DNA from 3 places in the Rahnella sp. BIGb0603 genome. Region 1 is predicted to be linked to each of the others. Evidence: predicted binding sites of a transcription regulator. Region 1 holds the regulator's gene; each other region holds the start of a gene.
The links. The regulator CRP, encoded in region 1, controls carbon source genes, mostly activating them, when cyclic AMP is high. The targets are predictions, from matches to a motif close to ATGTGANNNNNNTCACAT.
Positions count from the first base shown of each region.

Region 2: rhaB (rhamnulokinase) is a predicted target of CRP. The motif match lies at 4,175-4,192, and genes of this name have one in related genera.
Region 3: deoC (deoxyribose-phosphate aldolase) is a predicted target of CRP. The motif match lies at 4,036-4,053, and genes of this name have one in related genera.

Region 1 is NZ_JANUEX010000009.1:19,321-32,786, forward strand. It holds gene M2403_RS20615 (MFS transporter) at 1-620, shown strand, start outside; gene M2403_RS20620 (FGGY-family carbohydrate kinase) at 630-2,159, shown strand; gene ulaD (3-keto-L-gulonate-6-phosphate decarboxylase UlaD) at 2,152-2,811, shown strand; gene M2403_RS20630 (L-ribulose-5-phosphate 3-epimerase) at 2,808-3,668, shown strand; gene araD (L-ribulose-5-phosphate 4-epimerase) at 3,662-4,363, shown strand; gene M2403_RS20640 (phosphoribulokinase) at 4,501-5,370, shown strand; gene M2403_RS20645 (amidohydrolase) at 5,376-6,560, opposite strand; gene M2403_RS20650 (MFS transporter) at 6,576-7,766, opposite strand; gene M2403_RS20655 (LysR substrate-binding domain-containing protein) at 7,971-8,882, shown strand; gene M2403_RS20660 (OsmC family protein) at 8,884-9,291, opposite strand; gene crp (cAMP-activated global transcriptional regulator CRP) at 9,654-10,286, shown strand; gene M2403_RS20670 (YccS/YhfK family putative transporter) at 10,348-12,423, shown strand; gene M2403_RS20675 (aspartate aminotransferase family protein) at 12,613-13,466, opposite strand, start outside.
Region 2 is NZ_JANUEX010000004.1:425,318-431,017, forward strand. It holds gene M2403_RS13295 (GGDEF domain-containing protein) at 1-491, shown strand, start outside; gene rhaT (L-rhamnose/proton symporter RhaT) at 1,090-2,124, shown strand; gene rhaR (HTH-type transcriptional activator RhaR) at 2,169-3,050, opposite strand; gene rhaS (HTH-type transcriptional activator RhaS) at 3,130-3,957, opposite strand; gene rhaB (rhamnulokinase) at 4,300-5,700, shown strand, end outside.
Region 3 is NZ_JANUEX010000004.1:411,964-417,663, reverse strand. It holds gene prfC (peptide chain release factor 3) at 1-78, shown strand, start outside; gene osmY (molecular chaperone OsmY) at 511-1,101, shown strand; gene M2403_RS13235 (DUF1328 domain-containing protein) at 1,413-1,574, shown strand; gene M2403_RS13230 (patatin family protein) at 1,858-2,970, shown strand; gene M2403_RS13225 (TatD family hydrolase) at 2,967-3,755, shown strand; gene deoC (deoxyribose-phosphate aldolase) at 4,294-5,073, shown strand; gene deoA (thymidine phosphorylase) at 5,164-5,700, shown strand, end outside.

The DNA of each region.
Region 1 (13,466 bases):
GCGCGGTGCTGGCCAACCGGACGATGTGGCAGCTTATCGCCCTGAATTTCTTCTATCAGACCGGCATTTACGGCTACACCCTGTGGCTGCCGACCATCCTTAAAGAGCTGACACATTCCACTATGGGCCAGGTCGGCGTCCTCGCGATCCTGCCTTACATCGGCGCCGTGGCGGGCATGCTGCTGTTCTCCTCGCTGTCTGACCGCACCGGCAAACGCAAATTGTACGTGTTCCTGCCCCTCCTGGGCTTTGCAGGCTGCATGTTCCTGTCGGTGATGCTGAAAAACACCGTCTGGCTTTCGTATGCCGCGCTGGTTGGCTGCGGTTTCTTCCTGCAATCCGCCGCCGGAGTTTTCTGGACCATTCCCGCCAAGCTTTTCAGCGCGGAAATGGCCGGTGGCGCACGCGGTGTGATTAACGCGCTGGGCAATCTGGGCGGATTCTGCGGGCCGTATGCCGTCGGTTTGCTCATCACGTTCTACAGCAAAGATGCCGGTGTTTATTGTCTGGCGGTCTCGCTCACGCTGGCGGCACTGATGGCATTGCTGTTGCCCGCACGGTGTGACGTTCCGGCGCAATCGGCGAACAAATTACCCGACAGCCGTCCGACAGCAGCCTGAGGAAATACGATGAACGCTTCATCCGGAGAATACTGGTTAGGGATCGACTGCGGCGGCACCTACCTCAAGGCAGGATTATACGATCACACGGGGCAGGAGTCTGGCGTTTGCCGCCAGTCCCTGCCGGTTCTGAGCGACCATCCCGGCTGGGCCGAGCGTGACATGCCTGCGCTGTGGGCGTCGTGCGTCAGCTGTATTGCCGCGCTGCTGCGCCAGCAAAACGTCAGCGGCAATCAGGTGAAAGGCATCGGCATTTCGGCGCAGGGCAAAGGCTTATTCCTGCTGGATAAAGCCGGGAATCCGCTGGGCCGGGGGATTTTGTCCTCCGACCGCCGCGCCGGTGATGTGATCAGCGCCTGGCAGCGTGACGGCTTGCATCAGCAAATCTATCCGCTGACCCGTCAGGCGCTGTGGGCCGGGCATCCGGTGTCATTGCTGCGCTGGATAAAACTGCATCAGCCGGAGCGTTATCAGCAAATTGGCACGGTAATGATGGCGCACGATTATCTGCGTTATTGCCTGACCGGCGTGCGCGGTTGCGAAGAAACCAACATCTCCGAATCCAATCTGTACCACATGGCGAATGGCGGTTACGACGCACGGCTGGCTGAAATGTTAGGGATTGCCGATATCAGCGCAGCGCTGCCGCCGGTGGTGGGTTCGGCGGAAATCTGCGGAACCGTGACGCCAGACGTCGCGGCGCTGACCGGATTAACCGCAGGCACGCCGGTGGCTGGCGGATTATTCGATGTGGTCTCTACCGCGCTTTGCGCTGGACTTCACGACGAATTCACCCTGAATGCGGTGATGGGCACGTGGGCGGTCACCAGCGGAATATCAGCGGAAATGGAGGCGCAGGAAAATCATCCGTACGTTTATGGCCGCTACGCTGGCGGCGAAGGCTATCTCATCCACGAAGCCAGCCCGACGTCCTCCGCTAATCTCGAATGGCTCAACCAGCAAACCGGCGGCATGGCGTTTGACGAGATTAACCGCGCCGTCAGCGCCCTGCCGAAAGCCGCAACCGACGTTCTGTTCCTGCCCTTCCTTTATGGCAGCAATCAGGGTGTGGAAATGACCGCCGGATTCTATGGCCTGCAATCACTGCACCATCGCGGCCATTTGTTGCAGGCGGTTTACGAAGGCGTGGTGTTCAGCCATATGACGCACCTTAACCGCATGCTCGAACGCTTTCCGCAGGCGAAAACCCTGCGCGTCACCGGCGGTCCGGCGCGTTCAGAGGTCTGGATGCAGATGCTGGCCGACGTCAGCGGCATGCCGGTGGAACTCCCTCAGATCGAAGAAACCGGCTGTCTGGGCGCGGCGCTGGCGGCGATGGTCGGCACCGGCGTGTATCCCACTTTCGCGCGGGCCCAGCGCCATCTGCATTTTGCCGTGAGGCGCCTGGAACCCGACGTCGGTGCGCAGATGGCCTATCAGAAAAAATCACAACGTTACCAGTTCCTGATCGACGCACTGGGCGGTTTCCACGCCCGATGCGCGGCGGCTGACTCACAGGAAAAAACTCATCATGACTAAACCTCTGCTCCAGCTGGCGCTGGATCATACCGACCTTCCGGCCGCGCTGCGCACCGCGAAGGCGCTGAAAAATCACGTCGACATCATCGAGGCGGGCACCATTTTGTGTCTCTGCGAAGGATTGCAGGCCGTAGAAATGCTGCGTGAACTTTGCCCGGACAAGATTCTGGTTGCCGATCTGAAAGTAGCCGACGCCGGTGAAACACTGGCGCTGGAGGCATTTCAAGCCGGGGCTAACTGGATGACGGTGATTTGCGCCGCACCACTGCCGACGGTTATCAAAGCGCACGACGTGGCGAAAACGTATCAGGGTGAAATCCAGATAGAACTTTTCGGCAACTGGACGATGCAGGATGCGCGCGACTGGCACGCGGCGGGGATCCGTCAGGCGATTTACCACCGCGGACGCGACGCGCAGGCCAGCGGACAAACCTGGGGCCAGCAGGATCTGGATCGCATGAAACAGCTGTCGGATATCGGCCTGCGCCTTTCCGTCACCGGCGGCATCACGCCTGCGGATTTACCACTGTTCCGCGATATCGACGTGCAGGCGTTCATCGCCGGACGCGCGTTATCCGACGCAACGCAACCCGCGCAGGTCGCGCAGGCTTTTCACCAGCAAATCAGCGCAATCTGGGGAGCAACGGCATGAGAAAACATCCGCTGGGCATCTATGAAAAAGCGCTGCCCAAACATCTGAGCTGGCCGGAAAGACTGGCGCTGGCGAAAAGCTGCGGCTTTGATTTTGTTGAAATGTCGGTGGATGAAACCGATGAGCGCCTGTCGCGCCTCGACTGGAGCATCACGCAACGCGTCGCGCTGGTCGAAGCGATGATGGAAATCGGTGTCTCCATTCCGTCGATGTGCCTTTCCGCACACCGCCGTTTTCCGTTCGGCAGCCACGATGAAAGCGTCCGCGAACGTGCACGGGAAGTGATGACCAAAGCCATCAAACTGGCGCGCGACCTAGGGATCCGCACCTTACAGCTGGCCGGTTATGACGTGTATTACGAAGCGTCCGACGCCGGTACCCGCGAACGATTTGCCGAAGGGCTGGCGTGGGCAGTCGAACAGGCCGCCGCCGCGCAGGTCACGCTGGCGGTCGAAATCATGGACACCGAATTCATGAATTCGATAACCAAATGGAAAGCATGGGATGAGCGCCTGAATTCACCGTGGTTCAGCGTGTACCCGGACATCGGCAATCTCAGCGCGTGGGGAAACGACATTCCGTCGGAGCTGGCGCTGGGCATTGACCGCATCGCCGCTATCCACCTGAAAGATACCTACCCGGTCACCGCGACCTCTAAAGGCCAGTTCCGCGATGTGCCGTTCGGCGACGGCTGTGTCGATTTCACCGGCTTTTTCCGCACGCTGGGCGCGCTGAATTATCGCGGCGCATTCCTCATCGAAATGTGGACGGAAACCGCCGCCGAGCCGGTACTGGAAATCATCAAAGCCCGTCAGTGGATTGAAGCCAAAATGCAGGAAGGAGAATTCGCATGTTAGAACAGCTGAAACAGGCCGTACTGGAGGCCAATCTGGCGCTGCCTGCGCATCATCTGGTGACGTTTACCTGGGGCAACGTCAGCGCGGTTGACCGCGAAAAGGGGCGGGTGGTGATCAAACCGTCGGGCGTGGAATATACCGACATGTGCGCCAGCGACATGGTCATCGTCGATCTGCATACCGGCGAGCGCATCGAAGGCGACAAAAATCCGTCGTCGGATACCGCCACGCATCTGGCGCTTTACCGGCAGTTTCCGGAAATCGGCGGCATTGTGCATACGCATTCCCGACACGCGACAATCTGGTCGCAGGCCGGGCTGGATTTACCGGCATGGGGCACCACGCACGCTGATTACTTCTACGGCAATATTCCCTGCACGCGCCGGATGACCGAAGCAGAAATCAACGGCGCGTACGAACTGGAAACCGGCAACGTCATAATCGAAACCTTCCTGGAGCGGGGTCTGGACGCCATGCAGGTTCCGGCGGTTTTAGTACATTCTCACGGGCCATTCGCCTGGGGGAAAAATGCCACCGACGCCGTGCATAACGCCGTCGTGCTGGAGGAATGCGCCTACATGGGCATATTCTCCCGCCAGCTGACGCCCGCACTTGGCGATATGCAACAGACGCTGATGGACAAACATTACCTGCGAAAACACGGGAAAAATGCCTATTACGGACAGCTGAAATAACCGGTCGTCGCCTGTCACTTCTCGAATAAATATGGTAACAATAGGCTTAATTATGCGCAGCGATGCCGCCAGGTCTTCGACCACAGAAAAGACCGCGGTACGCCTGCCTGCCTCACCTTTATGGAGAACAGCGCATTATGTCAGCCAAACATCCTGTTATTGCAGTGACCGGTTCGAGCGGTGCAGGCACCACCACCACCAGCGTGGCCTTTCGTAAAATATTTCAACAACTTGGCCTGCGTGCCGCGGAGCTGGAAGGGGACAGTTTTCACCATTTCACCCGTCCTGAAATGGATGCGGCGATCCGCAAAGCCCGTGACCTCGGGCGCCACATCAGTTACTTCGGGCCGGAAGCCAATGACTTTGGCCTGCTGGAAAAAAGCTTTATCGAATACGGCAAAACCGGCACAGGCCGTTCGCGCAAATATCTGCATACTTATGATGAAGCCGTTCCCTACAATCAGGTGCCGGGTACCTTTACGCCATGGCAGGCGCTCCCGGAGCCGACCGATATTCTGTTTTACGAAGGGCTGCACGGCGGCGTTGTTGCGGACAAAATTGACGTCGCCGCCCAGGTCGATCTGCTGGTCGGCGTGGTGCCCATCGTTAACCTTGAGTGGATCCAGAAACTGGTGCGCGATACCGGCGAGCGCGGGCATTCCCGTGAGGCGGTGATGGATTCCGTAGTGCGTTCGATGGACGACTACATCAACTACATCACACCGCAGTTTTCCCGCACGCACATCAATTTTCAGCGCGTGCCGACAATCGATACTTCCAACCCGTTTGCTGCCAAAGCCATTCCGTCACTGGATGAAAGCTTTGTGGTGATCCATTTCCAGGGACTCGATGACATTGATTTCCCGTATCTGCTGGCGATGTTGCAGGGCTCGTTTATCTCGCACATTAAAACACTGGTCGTACCGGGCGGGAAAATGGGACTGGCGATGGAGCTGATTATGGCGCCGCTGGTGCAGCGCCTGATGGAAGGTAAAAAAATCGAGTAACGAACTCAGGCGTCGTTCATCAGCAACTGACGGATAAACCCGACATGCAGTGCGACGCCAATCTGTAACGCCTCTTCATCGAGGCGAAAACGCGGATTATGCACACCGTAAGTCGCGCCAATTTTTTCATTCCCGCTGCCAATAAACAGGAAGCAACCCGGTACTTTTTGCTGATAGGAAGAGAAATCCTCACCACCGAACAGCGGCTGAGTGACTTCGCGCAGCGCCTGTGGCCCCAGCGTTTTTTCGATCACCTGACGCGCAATCGCACAGGCCTCAGGGTGGTTATCACCGTTCACATAGCCGCGCGTCCAGCGCAGTTCGTATGTCGCACCGTGCGCCGCCGTAATCCCCGAAATAATCTGTTCCATCAGCAACGGAACCTGCTCGCGCACACTGCTGTGATGGGTGCGCAATGTTCCGGCGAGTTTCACGCGTTCCGGAATGACGTTATAACTCTCCCCGCTCTGGAAGGTGGCGATGGTCAGCACCGGCACCTGAAGCGGATCGATGCGGCGCGCCACGACGTTTTGCAGCGCCGTCACCACTTCCGCGCCAATCACCACCGGATCAATGCACAAATGCGGCATCGAACCGTGTCCGCCTTTGCCGGTAATCGTGATGTCGAAGTTATCGGTGGACGCACAGAACACGCCCTCTTTCAGGCCAACCTCGCCCGTCGGAGAATTCGGCATAACGTGCAGGCCGAAGATTTTCTCCACGCCGTCGAGCACACCTAAATCCACCAGTTCCTGCGCCCCGCCCGGCGGCAACTCTTCCGCATGCTGGAAGATAAACCGCACCGAGCCGTGCAGCGCGGACTGACATTGCGTCAGCACTTTCGCCGCACCCAATAACATCGAGGTGTGCGCGTCATGGCCACAGGCATGCATGACACCCGGCACCGTCGAACAAAACGGCTCATCGTTTTCTTCCTGAATCGGCAGGGCGTCGATATCCGCCCGCAGCGCATACATCGGCCCCGGATAAGCGCCTTTAAGATCGGCAACCACGCTGTTGGGCGTCAGCCGCGTCAGGGTCAGGCCGCCAAAACTTTCCAGCTGTTCCGCAATGTAATCCGCCGTTTTATGTTCCTGAAATGAGAGCTCAGGATGCGCATGAATATGTCTGCGCCAGCGCAAAACATCCGTTTTGACTTCCGCCAGCATCGCTTCAAAATTTAATGTCATCAGACTTCTCCTCAGTTATGCCACGTCGCGCAACGCTGCGCGCGCTTTCAGGGTCAGCGGCAAAATCGCCAGCCCGGCAACCACCATCGCCAGCGCCAGAAAAACAAATGTCGAAAAATACCCGTGCGTCACGGTGATCAGATAGCCCATCGCAATCGGCGCCACGAATCCGCCGAGCGTTCCGCCGGTATTGATAATCCCCATTGCGGCACCCATCACTTCCGGCGGCAGGCGTTTCATCGGCAGCGTAAACACCGTGACAAATGCCGCCATCAGGAAGATATAGCCGAGGAACAGGAACAGCCCGGCAGTCACCGCCGACCCGGAGGTGTAGACCAGCCAGATGCACAGCGCGCTGAGCAGTGCGCTGCAAAAAATCACTTTCGGCTCTTTGCCCTGCATATAACGGCCGACCAGCCAGCCGGTCGCGAGCGAGGAAATCCAGATCCCCATTCCGCCGGTGGCGACCACCAGCCCGGAAACGTCCAGCGACATTCCGCGCTGTTGAACCAGATATTTAGGCAGCCACGCCATCAGGCCGTAAGACGGAATGTTGATGCAGAAAATCGACACGAACAGCAGCACGACAATCGGATTTTTAAGCAGCTCACGGTAGCCGGTCGCTACGCCGTCACGGGCTTTTGCTTTCGGAGGGTTCGGCACAAAAATGATAATCGCAACGGCAATCGCAAACGCCAGCAGGCCGAGAATAGAGAAAGATCCGCGCCAGCCGAGCGTATCGAGTGCGTACACCGCAATCAGCGGCCCGGCTGTCATCGCCAGACCGGCGGATGACAGCAATACGGACTGCGCGAAAGTGCGCTGCCCGACATCAAAATTCGAGACCACCGCTTTGGCGCAGGAACACGGATAACCGGAATGCCCGACGCCGGAGAGAAAGCGAAACGTCACCAGCAAACCGAGGCCGAATCCCAGCAAACCGAAGCAGAGCGCGAATCCGCCTAGCAAAAACAGCGAGATAACAAGTACTTTTTTGTAGCCGAAGCGGTCATTCAGCCAGCCAGCGGGGATCTGAAACAGCGAATAGGCCAGGAAGAAAATGCCGGTGATGTAACCCAGCTGCTCTGGTTGCAGGTTAAATTCGCGCTCAATCGGCAGCAGCGCGAACCCCATCACCGTTTTGTCGATATACACCACCGCATAACCGACGAACAGCAGGAAGATCATCAGGGAACGACTTTTCATAGCGGATATCCCTTTTTGTTATCACCGCGTCAGAAGTTCTCACTGTCGGGCGAAAAGTAAAATGCGACATGCATCACGTAATCAACTGAATAACAACGCATTATTTATTCCAAATCTGAAGCTATCAGCTTTACAGGTTTGCCATAAGATGCAATTTTTGGGCGGGTGATGCTTTTTACTGATAGGGCTTTCAAGCGAGGCGACATGCGTTATTTACCGAAATTGCAGCAACTCAAGGTTTTCCAGCAGGTTATCCGCAGCGGCAGTATTCGCGGCGCGGCGCGGGCGATGAATCAGTCGCAGCCCGCGGTCAGCAGAACCTTGCGGGAACTGGAACAAACGCTTGAAACTCAGCTTATCGTGCGCGGCAATCAGGGCATGGCGCTGACGGAAACCGGCCGTGCCTTTGCGCAGCGCATGCAGTTTATTCTCGAAGAACTTGAACGCGCGGCGGATGAGATCCGGCAGATTAATCAGTATTCGCAGGGTTCGGTGGCTATCGGGTTTTCATCACTGCTGGCGCTGACGGTATTTCCGGCCCTCAGTGAAGCGTTCAAAACGCAATTTCCCCAGTCCAAACTGCTGATTAAAGAAGGCCAGCTTTCGACGCTGTTACCGGCGCTGCGTGAAGGGAAACTCGATTTTGCCGTCGGGACCGCCGGGCCGGGTTTTCCGCTGGAGGATTTGGTGCGTGAGCCGCTGTTTAGCGCCCCTTTTGGCGTGATTGCGCGGCAAGGCCATCCGCTGGCAGATGCCACCACGCTCGACGAATTGCAATGCGCGCGCTGGGTGTTGCCGGAAACGGATATGGGTTACTACCAGCAGATTCAGCTTTCGATGAACGGCTTTAACGCACCAGCCGGGGAAACGCCGGTAAGAACGGATTCGGTAGTGTGCGGGCTGAATATGGTGTTGCAGTCGGATTATCTGACGATTGTGGCGAAGGCCATGCGCGCGCCGTTCGGCTTACAGGACAGGCTTTGCCTGCTCAATATCGATACGCTGCCGGAAGCGGAATATTGCGTGCTCTATTCGCAGAAATCGCCGCTGACGTTTGCCGCGCGGCGATTTCTGGATTTACTGCGAAGTCAGTGCCAGTCGTACCACTGGTCGTGACTTATTCGGCGTTCACTACTTCAAAACTGTGGGTGATTGTCGCGGCTTTGCCCAGCATCAGGGAAACGGAGCAATATTTTTCCGCAGACAGGCTGACTGCGCGTTCCACAATTTTATCCGTCAGGTCTTTGCCGGTGACGATGAAATGCAGGTTGATGTGCGTGAACAGACGCGGTGCTTCTTCGCGGCGCTGAGACGTCAGTTTCACTTCGCAGTCACGCACGTCGTTGCGGCCTTTTTGCAAAATAGACACTACATCAATCGCGCTGCAACCGCCCGCCGACATCAGCAACATTTCCATCGGGCTCGGGGCTTTGTCGCCCGCATTACCATCCATTGTGATCTGATGGCCCGACGCTGACTCACCTAAAAACGTCAGCCCTTCTACCCATTTTACGCGTGCGTGCATGTGCTCTTCTCCCGGTGGATAAATTCGTCAAATTTTCCCCTCAGACTACCCTTTCACCCAAAAACTGGCAACGTAACCCGATCGCCATCATGCTGAAGCGAGACAACAGAAGACAGCATTGCAAACCTGTGTTACAAACAAAGCCGAAACATACTTTCCAGTAAATTGCGGTGACGGTTTTTGCGGTTTAAGAACAGAACCCACGGTGTTAACAGCAATAATCAGGCTGTTTCACTCCGACATCCGCTTGCAGCATTTCTGGGGAGTTATATGCTGAAAGGGCGCTTTTTAAAGTAAGTGCCGTACAGGGAACTCTGAGCCCTGTGATTTTGGGCAGCGATAACAACAGAGGATAATAGCAAATGGTTCTCGGCAAGCCACAAACAGACCCGACTCTCGAATGGTTCCTGTCTCACTGTCATATACATAAGTATCCTTCTAAAAGTACGCTGATTCACCAAGGTGAAAAAGCCGAAACGCTGTACTACATCGTGAAAGGGTCGGTTGCCGTCCTGATTAAAGATGAAGAAGGCAAAGAAATGATACTGTCATACCTTAACCAAGGTGACTTCATCGGCGAGCTGGGACTCTTCGAAGAAGGGCAGGAACGCAGTGCCTGGGTGCGTGCTAAAACTGCCTGCGAAGTGGCTGAAATTTCTTATAAAAAATTCCGCCAGCTGATTCAGGTAAACCCGGATATTCTGATGCGTCTTTCCGCGCAGATGGCAAACCGTCTGCAAGTGACGTCAGAGAAAGTCGGCAATCTTGCCTTCCTCGACGTAACAGGCCGTATCGCGCAAACTTTGCTTAATCTGGCTAAACAGCCTGATGCAATGACCCATCCGGACGGGATGCAAATCAAGATAACCCGTCAGGAAATCGGCCAAATCGTCGGTTGTTCACGTGAAACAGTCGGACGTATTCTCAAAATGCTGGAAGATCAAAGCCTGATCTCCGCACACGGTAAAACGATTGTCGTTTACGGCACACGTTAATCCCTCAGAAATTGGCGCGACAGCTAACTGTCGCGCCTTTTTTATGGGCTAAGCTTTACGCATGACGCTATGGCGAAGACTGTTCTATCATCCCGAAGTTAACTACGCGCTGCGCCAGACGCTGGTGTTGTGCCTGCCTGTTGGCATTTGCTGGCTTTTTGGCAATCTGCAAATGGGTCTGCTGTTCTCTCTGTGTCCCGCCTGCTGCAATGTCGCGGGTCTGGATACGCCACACAAACGCTTTTTCAAACGTCTGATGGTCGGCGGCACGCTTTTTGCCCTGAGCAGCATTCTGCTGCAAGTGATGCTGGAAAGCTGGCACATTCCCCTGCCGCTCATCATGCTGTCGCTGGCGTTACTGCTGGGCGTGACCGGTGAAATCAGCCCGCTGCATGCGCGTCTGTTGCCCGGTGCGCTGGTGGCGACCATCTTCACGCTGAGCATGGTGGGTCTGCGTCCGATGTGGCAAGCTCCGGCGCTGTTCGCCGCAGGCACCGCCTGGTACGGTATCTTTAACTGGGCGTGGTTTCGTATTTCAAAAGAACAACCGATGCGCGAAACCCTCAGCCAGCTCTATCTGCAACTGGCAGATTACTTCGAGGCGAAATACAGCCTGCTGACGCAACACACCGATCCTGAAACCGCGCTACCGCCACTGCTGGCGCGTCAGCAACAGGTTATCGATCTGATTGCCCTGCTTTATCAGCAACTGCACATGCTGCCGCAACACGGACATCATCATCACCATAAGCGACTGTTCCAGCGTTTTCAGGTCGCACTCGATTTGCAGGAACACATCACGGTGAGCCTGCATCAGCCGGAAGAAGTGCAAAAGCTGGTGGAAGAAAGCCACGCCGAAGCGGTTATACGACGTAATGCGCAGGTGATCTCCGCCCGTCTGCGGGTCATCGCTGATGACATTCTTTATCACCGTTTATCCGGGCGATTTACGATGGCCAACGAACTGGCCGCGCTGGAGAAAATCGCCGCGCGCAATCCGGAGAATCCGGTCGGTCAATTTTGCTATTACCATTTCAGCCGCATTGCGCGTTTATTGCGGACACAACGTCCGCTGTACCGACGCGATCTGATGAACACTCAGCCCCGCTTACCTTTCTGGCCGGCATTGAAAAGTTATCTTTCCTTTAAATCGGTCGCGCTGCGCAATGCTGCCCGGCTGGGCATCATCCTGGCGATTGGCAGCAGCCTTGGTCTGTTTTTCAATCTGCCCAAGCCCTACTGGATTTTGCTGACCATCATGCTGGTCAGCCAGAACGGCTATAACGCCACGCGCGTACGTATCCAGCATCGTGCGCTGGGGACGCTGGCCGGATTACTGATTGCATCCGGATTGCTGAAGCTGGAATTACCCGAAAGCACCACGTTGCTCTGCATGCTGCTGATTACTTTGTTGTCCTACACGGTTTTACGCAAAAACTACGGGCTGGCAATGGTAGGTATGACAGTGACAGCCGTGTATACCCTGCAACTGCTGGCGATGAATGGCGTACATTTTCTCGTACCACGGCTGATAGATACGCTGATCGGCTGTGCGCTGGCTTTCGGCGGCACCATCTGGTTGTGGCCGCAATGGCAAAGCGGTTTGCTGCGCCAGAATGCGCATCAGGCGCTGGAAACCTATCAGAACGCAATCCGGTTGCTGCTTGAGGAAAATCCGGATACCGCGAAACTCGCCTACACCCGAATGCAGGTCAATCAGGCGCATAATAAACTGTTCACCTCACTGAATCAGGCAATGCAGGAACCGGGCTTTAACTCGCATTATCTGGCGGATATGCGTCTGTGGGTGACGCACAGTCAGTTTATTGTCGAGCACATCAATGCGATGACTATTCTCGCCCGCGAGCACTACATGCTGCCGGAGAAACTGGCGACGGAGTATTTGCAGACCTGCGAAATCGCGCTGCAAAGCTGTCAGCAGCGGTTGCTTTACGACGGGCCCGGTGGTGAGAACACCTTGTTTAATGCGCCGGAGCTGCATCCGGATATGCCGCTGACCGAAATGGAACGCCACCTGCGGAGGGTGATATCGCATCTGAGTGTGATGCATACTATTTCGTCACTGGCGTGGAAGCAGAGACCACATCATGGGATCTGGTTAACGCGGCGGGCGTAATTTATAACTCCCTCCCCTGCGAAAGGGAGGGGTGGGGTATTAAGGTCGGCTTAATTGTCTGAGTTGCCCTCAAACCAACACCCCATCCCAGCCTTCCCCTCGTGAAAGGGGAAGGAGCAAAAGCAAAACCGTTCAGCCATTGCAGGATAGAAGTAAAACGTCGATCTCCCCTTCGCAAGGGGGGAGCAGTCAGCCTGTAACTTTTGCCACAGCTTTCTCAAAGCGCCCCATCCCTTCTTCAATATCCGCGAAGTCGATAACCAGTGATGGTGCAAACCGGATCACATTCGGGCCCGCCACCAGCATCATCAACCCGAACTCAGCGGCGGCGGCATGAAACTCTCCGGCGCGGTTTTTGAAGGCATCCGACAGCTCGGCGCCAATCAGCAACCCCTGGCCGCGGAATTCGCTAAAGACAGAATATTTCTGGTTGATGGCATCCAGCGCGCTGATGAATTTCTCGCGGCGTTCATTGATACCGGCCAGCACGTCTGGCGTATTGATAATATCCAGTGCGGCTTCGGCGACGGCACAGGCCAGCGGGTTACCGCCGTAGGTGGTGCCATGTTTGCCCGGCTCCATCACCGATGCAACGTCTTCCGTTGCCAGCATGGCGCTGACAGGGAAACCGCCGCCCAGCGCTTTGGCTGTGGTCAGAATGTCCGGCGTCACGCCGTAATGCATGTAGCTGAACAACTTACCGCTACGCCCCATACCGCTTTGCACTTCATCGAGCACCAGCAGTGCCTGATGTTTGTCGCAAAGTTCACGCAGCCCTTGCAGGAATTCTTTGGTGGCCGGTGTCACCCCGCCTTCGCCCTGAACGGGTTCGACCACAATTGCGCAGGTATGGTCGTCGATCACCGCTTTTACCGCGTCCAGATCGTTGAAGGGCACATGTACGATGTCAGCAGGTTTCGGGCCGAAGCCGTCGGAATATTTCGGCTGTCCGCCGACTGAAACGGTAAACAACGTGCGGCCATGGAAAGCGTTATGGAAAGCGATGATCTTACTTTTGTACGGGCTGTGGCGGTGGGAAGCAT
Region 2 (5,700 bases), on a different contig from region 1:
GTGGTTTGCAGAACAAGCTGGAAACCCTCTTTAATCAGGCTTCCGGCCATTACGTGATGCTGCTCGATATCGATCACTTCAAAGCCTACAACGACAATTACGGCCATAGCATGGGCGATCAGGCGCTGGTGCGCGTTTCTGCCGCCATTCGTGACGCCGTACGTTCGCGGGATGTGGTCGTTCGTTATGGCGGAGAAGAGTTTCTGGTGCTGATGTCGAACGTGAAGCAGGAACACGCAATCCGGATGGCAGAACGCATTCAGAATAAGGTTCTGGGCCTGAATATCCCGCATTTGTTTAACGCACAGGTCTCGACTCACGTTACCGTCAGCGCCGGGTTAGCTGCGCTGGAAGAGGGCGATTTTATTAGTGCCTTGGGCAACGCTGACGCCTCACTGTATAAAGCCAAAAATAGCGGGCGTAATAAAATATTTTATGCATGGGAAGAGAATAATGAGCGCCACGAAATCGCTGAAGAAAAATTAGCCTGATAATTGCCGGAAAGTAGCATTGATAACAGCGCGCTCATTGTTATTATTTTTGCCAGCGATAATGATGCTGCCGCCCTGTTCGATAATAAAGCGCGCTCATTCATTATCACTGCATAATCATTCAACTTTCGGCCTGATTAATGGTTCAGGCTGAAAGTTAAACAGCTTGTTTACCTTATTGAATGTTACAAAACCCTGTTACCCGCCTGACTGAACGCCCTGCTTAAATACCCCTTCCATTTTGTAAATCCCCACAAAAATAAGATGTATAAAAATAATCCTAATCCCGACGTTGTTTTCTCATCGCCCCCACAGAATATTGCTTTTTCCCGCCAGGTTTTATGTTACAAAACCCGTCTACTTTATTGTTTTAACGCCATTATTTAGTCTGTTTCAAAATTTGTGAACTCTCTCACGCCCACCTTCCGGCGAGTGCCAGAGGCTATTTTCCCGTGGCACTGACCGGAAGGCTCCCTGATCGAACACTTCTTACACTGTTGCCCACCCGCCGTACTGACTTCTGACGGATCAGCGTATTACGGCAGACTTATTCACCTCATTACCACTCTGTTTCTCTACATAACAAAAGGTCCGGTGTATGAACAGTTCGATAGTTTTAGGGATTATCTGGCATCTGATAGGAGCGGCCAGCGCAGCCTGCTTCTATGCACCTTTCAAGCAAGTGAAAAGCTGGTCCTGGGAGACCATGTGGTCGCTGGGCGGTTTCTTTTCCTGGATTATTTTACCGTGGGCGGTGAGCTACGCACTTCTGCCCGATTTCTGGGCGTATTACGGCTCGTTCAGCTTTGCTACCCTGCTGCCGGTTTTCCTGTTCGGCGCGATGTGGGGCATCGGGAACATCAACTACGGCCTCACGATGCGCTATCTCGGGATGTCGCTGGGGATAGGCATCGCCATCGGGATCACCCTGATTATCGGCACGCTGATGACCCCGGTCCTGCAAGGCAAAATCGGTATGCTGTTCGGTACCGCCGGTGGCCGGTTAACGTTGCTCGGCGTGCTTGTGGCGGTGATTGGCGTGGCGATTGTCAGTTACGCGGGTTATCTGAAAGAGAAAGCGCTGGGGATTCAGGCGGAAGAATTTAACCTGAAAAAAGGGCTGATTCTGGCGGTGATGTGCGGGATCTTCTCCGCCGGGATGTCGTTTGCGATGAGTGCAGCGGTGCCGATGCACGACGCAGCACGCGCACTGGGCATCGACCCGCTCTACGTTGCCCTCCCAAGTTATGTAGTGATCATGGGCGGCGGCGCTCTCGTCAACCTCGGTTTTTGCATCATCCGTCTTGCGACACGAAGAAGCCTTTCATTCAGGGCAGACATGTCCGTGGCGAAATCCCTGCTGGTGGCCAATATCCTGTTCTCCATCCTGGGCGGCACCATGTGGTATCTGCAATTCTTCTTTTACGCCTGGGGACACGCGAGCATTCCCATCGAATACGACTACATGAGCTGGATGTTGCACATGAGTTTCTACGTGCTGTGTGGCGGGATCATCGGTCTTGTTCTGAAAGAATGGGCGGGCGTCGGCAGAAAACCGGTTCGCATTCTCTGCCTCGGTGCGCTGGTGATTATTCTGGCTGCCAATATCGTCGGGCTGGGAATGGCACTCTGACTTTTCCCCCGTAAACCCTGGCGGCAGAGCGTGCTTTGCCGTTATCAATCCGCCGCAATCAGCGAAAAAGGCTGCGGCGGCGTCTTTTTGGCCTGAGCAATAAACCGCTGCCGGTAATCCCTCGGCGAAACACCGTACGCACGGTTGAACACCACGGAAAAATAATTACTGTCGTCAAAGCCGCATTCGGCGGCCACGTCACCAATCGCCTTGTTGCCATAACGCAGCAAACTCATTGCCCGGCACAACCTGAGCTGGCGTAAATAGTTCATCACGCTTAGCCCGGTGTGTTGCTTGAATAACGCGCGCAGGCTGCGGGGATTCAACTGATGTTGCTGACAAAACGTCTCCAGATGGAACGGTTCGGCAATGCCTGCCCGCAGCGCCATAAGCAATAAATCCAGCTGATGTGCGTCGGGCAACACACCGCTGTCTGGCCGGTGCCGGAAGCGCAGCAAGAGCAGCGCCAGCTGCATCAGCAACGCTTCGCTCAGCTGAACAGACAGCGGCTCGGATTTCATACACTCCTTCGCCAGCTCATCCACTTTATCGCGCAAAACGGACATCCCGAGCGTGCTCAGCCGCCAGTAACGCTGTTCCTGGCTGGCATTTTCTCCCGGCAATAATTGCGCCCAGTCGGCTTCCAGCCGGAAACGTTCGCGGCAAAACAGCACATTATCGAGCGCCAGTTCATTGGCCGATTCATAGCTGTGCCGGTCTCTGGCGTTGATGTAAAACAGGTCGCCGCAGGTAATGGGATAGGGAATATCGTTCCAGATATGCATGCCGTTGCCACGCCAGACGATCACCAGTTCATCGAAATCGTGGTCATGGGTGGGGAAATCCGCCTGCGGATGGCGCTCTTCTACCACCACCGAGTTCATCCCGGTCAGAAAGAGGTCATTTTTATTGAGTCTTAAAGACATAGCAGCAATCCCATACCCGTTTGACGGCAAGATAAACGAGGCGGCTCAGGCAAAAACCTGAGCGCACGAGAGGCACCGCTTAACGTAGCTGATCACGCATGAGTTTTGGCGACACCGAAAATTCCCGACGGAACTGCGTCGAGAAATGGTTACTGTCACTGAACCCGCAGGCATAAGCGATATCCGTAATGCTCTGATCGCTGTGATGTAAACGACGGCGGGCTTCCAGCAGGCGCAGGCGGTTGAGATACCGCTGCGGCGTCATGCCGGTGTAATGCTTCATCTGCCGGTGCAGCGTGCGCAGCGCCAGCGAAAAACGTTCTGCGGCCTCGGTCCAGTTAACGTCCTCACTGTAATGTGACTGGAGCCATTGCAAAAGTTGGTTAACCTTGTTTTCCGAGGTATCTCGCAATTGTGGCTGAAAACAGTCCTGATAAAGCAGGATCAGCAACTGTAAAAACAGGCTTTCGCGCGTGGCGATGTGTTCCATTTCTACACTGGCGGGCAGCGCTTCCAGCTGCGCGATACAGTTCAGAACCTGATGCAACACGCACGGGCTGAGCTGCCAGTGGATCTGCGACTGATAGTGATGCTCCTGTGGCAGAAAATGGCCGACATCCTGAATAAAGCGAAACGCTTTTGGCGAACGGAAAAGCACATTGGTCAGCCGCAGGTTATCCACATTTTCAAACAAATGATGATCGCTGGCGCGGACAAAACACACCGTTCCGGCAGTCAGGGTATACGGATTGTCATTAAAGATGTGCACGCCCGATCCGCTTTCCACCAGCATAATCTCGTGGAAATCGTGGTAATGCTCCGGGAAAACGTCTTGCGGCAGACGCCGCTCAACCGTCACAGTCAGCTCAGGTGCCGCAAAATAATCATCACCCTTCAGTAACGTCATTTATCGCCTCCGGTTCAGGAAATCATGATGCTTCGGAAAACAACCCTACCCTGCGCGTGCCGTTCTTGCCTTCAAACGGCGGCGTGAAAAACGTCATAAACGGTCAGATTTTTAAGATTCACCCCACCATGCAACAGATCTGCGGCGAAGATCACAGTCGCCCGCCCCGCCCGCATCCCCGTTTGCAAAACCTCGCCAGCGCCAGCTTTCGGCTGATCTGTGATCTGCCTCGCATCTACCTTTTTAATGCTGCCATCCCGTCAAAACCGATGGCAATCACCGGAAGGTGACCCCGCAACGCCTCCCCTACACTGGCCGCATATTCAATAAGGAATGGCCGCTATGAGAACTCACCATCTTGCCGCTATTGACCTCGGCGCTTCCAGCGGCCGGGTAATGCTGGCGACGTTTACCCGCTACGATGCAGACCCGGCAGCAACGCTGACGCTGAAAGAAATTCACCGTTTTCCCAATAACCTGATGCACGTAGACGGTCACGAAACCTGGGATCTTGATGCGCTTGAAAAGCACATTCTCGAGGGGCTGAACCGCCTGGATGCGTCGGGCATTCAGCTCGACGGTATCGGCATTGATACCTGGGGCGTGGATTATGTCCTGATCGACGAATACGGCCAGCGTGTAGGGTTGCCCGTTTCCTACCGCGACAACCGCACCGAAGGCGTCATGGCGCGGATGGAGCAACAGCTGAGCCGCGAAGCGATTTACCAGAAAACTGGCATCCAGTTTATGCCGTTTAATACGCTCTATCAGTTGCGTGCACTGAGCGAACAGCATCCAGAGGTCGTAGAAAAAGCCGCGCATCTGCTGATGATCCCGGATTATTTCCTTTACCGTCTTACCGGCAAGCTGAATCAGGAATACACCAACGCCAGCACCACGCAGATGCTGAATATTTCCACCGGCGACTGGGATGAAGATCTGCTGAAACTGGCAGGCGTACCGCGTCAATGGCTGACAAAACCGAGCCAGCCCGGCCATTCTCCCGGCCTGTGGCACAGCCCGCGCGGCCGCAGCGTACCCGTTTTCAGTGTCGCCACGCATGACACCGCCAGCGCAGTCGTGGCCGCGCCGCTCACCGGCACGCACAGCGCCTATATCAGTTCCGGCACCTGGTCGCTGATGGGCATCGAAAGCCCGAAAGCGTTCAATCACGCCGGCGCGATGCACGACAATGTCACCAATGAAGGCGGCATCAACGGCAGCTACCGCGTACTGAGCAATATTATGGGGTTATGGCTGTTCCAGCGCGTCTGCCGCGAACTGAATATTCAGGACCTGCCTTCATTAATTACGCTGGCCAAAAACGTCCCGCCGTTCACCTATCTGATTAATCCGAATGAAGACCGCTTTATCAATCCGCCGTCAATGGTCGATGCCATCCGCGAAGCCTGCGGGCAGGCGGGAGAACCGGTTCCGGTCTCACCGGCTGAACTGGCGCGCTGTATTTTCGACAGTCTTGCCATGTTGTACCGGCAGGTGGCCGTTCAGCTGGCGAAGCTGCAAGGCGAGCCGCTTCGCGACATTCACATTGTCGGTGGTGGCAGCCAGAACCAGTTCCTGAACCAGCTTTGCGCAGACACCTGTCAGGTAAACGTCAGCGCCGGGCCGGTTGAAGCCTCCACGCTTGGCAATATCGGCTGCCAGCTGATGGCCCTTGATGCCGTAAAAGATGCCGCTGAATTTCGTCGCATAGTCGCCACGAATTTCGAACAACGCCATTAC
Region 3 (5,700 bases), on a different contig from region 1:
GCCCCGACGATGGTGAACCTGAATCTGGCTTCTGAGCGTTATCCGGAAGTGAAATTCCGCAAAACCCGCGAACATTAATCTTCGTATGATCCGGTTTTGAAACAGAAAGACGGCAAGGTTGCCGTCTTTTTTTTCGCCATTTTCTGTTAAAAGTGATTTGCCTCGCATTTTTCCCTGCTCGTTTTATCGCCTCTTTGCCTGAAAAATGGGCGCAAACTGCCTCAAACCCTAAGACTTGTCTGCATTAAGGGCCTTATTCGACGATCTTCCTACACATCTGATCATTCTTGACTATATTAAATGTGTGTTCAGGAAACGGTGGCTTAAAGCACTGCTTTAAAGTCACGCAACAGAGAGTTGTATCGTGAGGCGATAAAAAGCCAGAACAAAACAATGTACTCTGCTACAAGGAAAGTAAAAACAGCAGCAATACAATTTGTTATAAGGCGTCACCAAGAATGTGACGTGCAGAGCCGAAAGCAAGGCTTATAAACCGAAAGGAAGAAATCGATGAAAAACTCTAAATTTGCCTATTCAATGATGGCCGTAGTACTGGGTACCGCACTGATGAGCGGTAGCGCTTTGGCTGCAACGACTACAGATAGCGCAGGTGCAAAAATCGATAGCTCCATGAAGAAAGTTGATAACTACATGGGCGACAGCGCCATCACAGCGAAAGTAAAAAGTGCTCTGGTGGATGATAAAGCCATCAAAAGCAGCGACATTTCTGTCACTACAACTTCAGGCGTTGTCACGCTGAGCGGCTTTGTCGGCTCACAGGCTGAAGCGGAACAGGCTGTTGCAGCAGCGACCAAAGTGGAAGGTGTGAAATCTGTCAGCGACAAACTGCACACCAAAGACAGCAAAGATCAGAGCGTGAAAGGGTATGCCGGCGACAGCGCCACAACAGCGTCTGTCAAAGCTAAACTGCTGGCCGATGACATCGTCCCTTCACGTAACGTGAAAGTTGAAACCACTGACGGTGTGGTACAGCTCTCCGGTGCAGTGAAAGATCAGGCACAGTCTGACCGTGCAGAAAGCGTTGCGAAAACTGTTGATGGCGTGAAAAGCGTCAAAAATGACCTGAAAGTCGCACCGTAACGATCCTCTGTTATACCTGTTGTACAAGGTGCCCTCCGAAGGGCGGGCGCCTCATCTTTGAATAACGCATAACAATATTTGTGTTGCCCGTGCAATATTCGGGATGGACATGTTTTGCCTGATGTCAGAAAAAAGATCGTGACTGAATCTCTAACACTTTAATTTTTCGACTACCTTTATTAAGTAAGCTGTTTTTTGTATCCGGTATACAACCGGTTAATAAAGCGTCAGAAAGGCAACAGTGAGTCCGGCCCGAAGCGGGGCACCACCTTTTAAACTGGCAAAGTGAAAATAGGGTAAAGGAGAAGCTTATGTTTCGTTGGGGCATTATTTTTCTAATCATCGCGTTAATCGCGGCGGCTCTCGGTTTTGGTGGTTTGGCGGGTACAGCTGCCTGGGCTGCAAAAATCGTCTTCGTAGTCGGTATCATTCTGTTCCTGGTCAGCCTGTTTACCGGTCGTAAACGACTCTGACCGCATCATTGATTTGATGCCAATAAGCGTTAATGAATGACATCGCCCCCTTCAGTGAAGGGGGCGATTCTTTTATGGGTACAGTTTGCCCGTTAACAGGACGTAACGATTTTATCGGCCAATTTAGGCAAGTAATTCACGCAAAACGAGAAGTCGGGGTATGCTCAGAAAGGAGGCCGGTAAAAGGCCAATAGTGTAATGCCGATTTTGCGAGGATAGCGCGTTGGGATACAGAATACCTGTCACGCTGGGGAATATAGAACCGCTGGCGTATAAACCTTATATGCCGGGGAAAATTGCCCTGGTTTGTGAAGGAGGAGGACAGAGAGGCATTTTTACCGCAGGCGTTTTGGATGAATTCCAGCGGGCTCGTTTTAATCCTTTTGATCTCTATCTGGGCACATCAGCAGGCGCGCAAAACCTTTCCGCGTTTGTTTGCGGCCAGCCCGGTTACGCCCGCAGAGTCATCACCCGCTACACCACCAGCCCTGACTTTTTCAACCCTCTGCGCTTTGTGCGTGGCGGACACCTTATCGATCTCGACTGGCTGGTCGATGAAACGTCCAAAAACATGCCGCTGGCGATGGAAAGTGCAGAAAAACTGCTGATCGACGGCCGTGAGTTTCTGATGTGCGCCTGCCGTAGCGATGATTACACGGCCAACTATTTTGCGCCGACGCGTGAAAACTGGTTGCCGGTGATCAAAGCGTCCAGCGCGATCCCCGGTTTTTACCGCATGGGCGTGGATCTGGATGGTATCAGCTATCAGGATGGCGGGATCAGCGATGCGATCCCGGTTGAGGAAGCTTACCGCCGCGGCGCAGATACCATTGTGGTGATCCGCACCGTGCCGTCGGCGATGTTCTACACGCCGCAGTGGATGAAACGGATGGAGCAGTGGCTGAGTGAAAGCAGTCTGCAACAGCTGGTGCGCATGATGCAGCATCACGAAGAAAGCTATCACCGCATTCAGCAGTTCATTGAAAATCCGCCGGATGATGTGCGCATTTTCGAAATCTTCCCGCCAAAACCGCTGGCCAGCCACGCGCTGGGAAGCCGTCTTCCTGCGCTGAACCAGGATTATCATCTCGGCCGCCGTTGCGGACGTTATTTCCTTTCTGCTGCTGCGCACTGGCTGATGCCGCGCGAAAACGAACGGCCTTATCCACAGATTACTCCGCGCGTTAGCCGTCCAAAACGCATCGTGGTGCCGCAGGACGAGCCGGAGAATGTGATCCCGCTGGCCGCCGCCAGCAGCACAATCGAGCAGATTATTCTCGATCCCGCCGTGCTGACGGATATGGTCGCCGATGGCGGCGTAGTCCGTCCGGCGGCGATGAGCGACAATGCGCCGGCTGAGAGTCATTTTCCGGCCAGCGAAGGTGATAAGTTGTGAGTTTCACGTTCATCGATACGCATTGCCATTTCGATTTTCCGCCTTTTACCGGCGCAGAAGCGGACAGCCTGCGTCTCGCCGGTGAATCGGGTGTCCGCGAGATTATCGTGCCTGCCGTGACGGCAGATCGCTTTCGCGGCATTCTTGCGCTCGCCAAAAATCACCCGCAGATCCACGCCGCGCTCGGGCTGCATCCTTTATATATCGCGCAGCACAAGGATCAGGATGTCGAATTGCTGGAAGCGTTGCTCAGCCACCGTGATGTGCGGCTGGTCGCAGTAGGCGAAATCGGGCTGGATTTATACATGGAAGACCCGATGTTTGAGCAACAACAGCGGTTGCTTAAAACTCAGTTTTCCCTGGCAAAAAAAGAGAATCTGCCGGTGATTTTGCATTCACGCCGCAGCCACGATCAGCTCGCCGCGATGTTACGGCAGGCGAAACTGCCCGCGACCGGCGTGGTACACGGTTTTGCCGGAAGCCTTTCTCAGGCGCAGGCGTTTATTAAACTCGGTTATGCGATAGGCGTCGGCGGAACGATTAGTTACGAACGTGCGCAGAAAACCCGTCAGGTGATGGCGCAGTTGCCACTCTCTTCTTTACTGCTCGAAACCGATGCGCCGGATATGCCGTTGCAGGGTTTTCAGGGACAACCTAACCGGCCGGAACGCGCCGCTGTGGTGTTTGATGTGTTATGCCAGTTGCGTACAGAATCTGCGCAGGAAATCGCCGATACGTTGCTCGCCAACACCCGCCGGGTCTTTCAGTTATCTGCACGGCAGTAATTCGTTATACTTTTTGTGATTTAAATAACATTTTTATTGCCCGGCATTTCTTGCTGTCTTTGGATTGTTCGCTGTGGTGCGATTTATGTTCTCTTTAAAATGTTATTATTATAACATTCGCCACAAGATCGCCGGTCGGCGTTCTCTGTATATCCGCCTGAACTTCGCTTGTCATGAATCGGGTATACACTCTTATCTGGTTTAGACGCTGAGCATAGCGCCGTTAAAGTGTGACTTGAGTCTCATTTTAATAAGCAACGTTGCAAACGGTTTTCATTTTGTGTGAAATACTGCACACAGGAACCTGATGTGACGTGTTCAAATAGTCACAACGAATTGGCATCAGCCAATCAAAGCGCGGTGAGAAGGATCTCAGTTGCCACGTAAGCCACAGGGTTTACGCACGCTATCTTCATGGAACCAAGTCCGCTCGCCAACGTGCAGAATTCTTTCCCCCGATGTTAACCACCGGAATGAATTCATGACTGTATGCTCAGTTCTGGCCGGTCGCTGGAATTGAAAATTGTTGGAGAGTTATATGACCGATTTAACCGCCGCAGCGCAACGTGCGCTGAACCTGATGGATTTAACCACGCTGAACGAAGACGACACCGATGCAAAAGTGATCGCCCTTTGTCACCAGGCAAAAAGCCCGGCAGGTAACACCGCTGCTGTCTGTATTTATCCTCGTTTTATTCCTGTTGCCCGTAAAACCCTGCGCGAGCAAGGAACGCCGGACATCCGCATTGCGACCGTGACGAACTTCCCACACGGTAATGACGATCTCGACATTGCGCTGGCAGAAACCCGCGCAGCGATTGCTTACGGTGCCGACGAAGTTGACGTGGTATTCCCGTACCGCGCGCTGATCGCCGGTAACGAGCAAATCGGTTTTGAGATGGTTAAACAGTGCAAAGAAGCCTGTGCAGCCGCAAATGTTCTGCTGAAAGTGATCATCGAAACCGGTGAGCTGAAACAGGACGCGCTGATCCGCAAAGCCTCCGAAATTGCTATCAAAGCAGGCGCTGATTTCATCAAAACCTCAACCGGTAAAGTGCCTGAAAACGCAACATTGCACAGCGCTGAACTGATGATGAGCGTGATTGCTGAAATGGGCGTGGGCAAAACCGTCGGTTTCAAACCGGCCGGTGGCGTGAAAACCGCTGAAGATGCTGCGCAATATCTGGCACTGGCTGACCGCCTGCTGGGTCGCGAATGGGCTGATGCACGTCACTTCCGTTTCGGCGCTTCCAGCCTGCTGGCAAGCCTGCTGACCACTCTTGGTCACGCTGGTCAGAAAGCCACCAGCAGCTATTAATCACTGTTGTTATGCCGATGCCGTGGCGCTGTTTTGCAGCGTCCGGTATTGGCGTTCACATTTAGCGTTCAGCTCAGGCAGGGGGATACCTTGTTTCTCGCACAAGAAATTATTCGAAAAAAACGTGACGGCCAGCCTTTAAGCGACGAAGAAATTCGTTTCTTTGTGAACGGCATTCGCGACAGTCAGGTTTCAGAAGGTCAGATTGCCGCACTGGCAATGACCATCTATTTCAATGATATGACCATGAAAGAACGTGTTTCGCTGACCATGGCGATGCGCGATTCCGGCACCGTGCTGGACTGGAAAAGCCTCAACCTGAACGGCCCGGTTGTGGATAAACATTCCACCGGCGGCGTGGGTGACGTGACCTCCCTGATGCTGGGCCCGATGGTGGCAGCCTGTGGCGGTTATGTCCCGATGATTTCAGGCCGTGGCCTCGGTCATACCGGCGGTACGCTCGATAAACTCGAAGCGATCCCGGGCTTTGATATTTTCCCGGATGACAGCCGTTTTCGCAGCATCATCCAGGACGTTGGTGTGGCGATTATCGGCCAGACCAGCTCGCTGGCACCGGCGGACAAACGCTTCTACGCAACGCGTGATATCACCGCGACCGTGGATTCT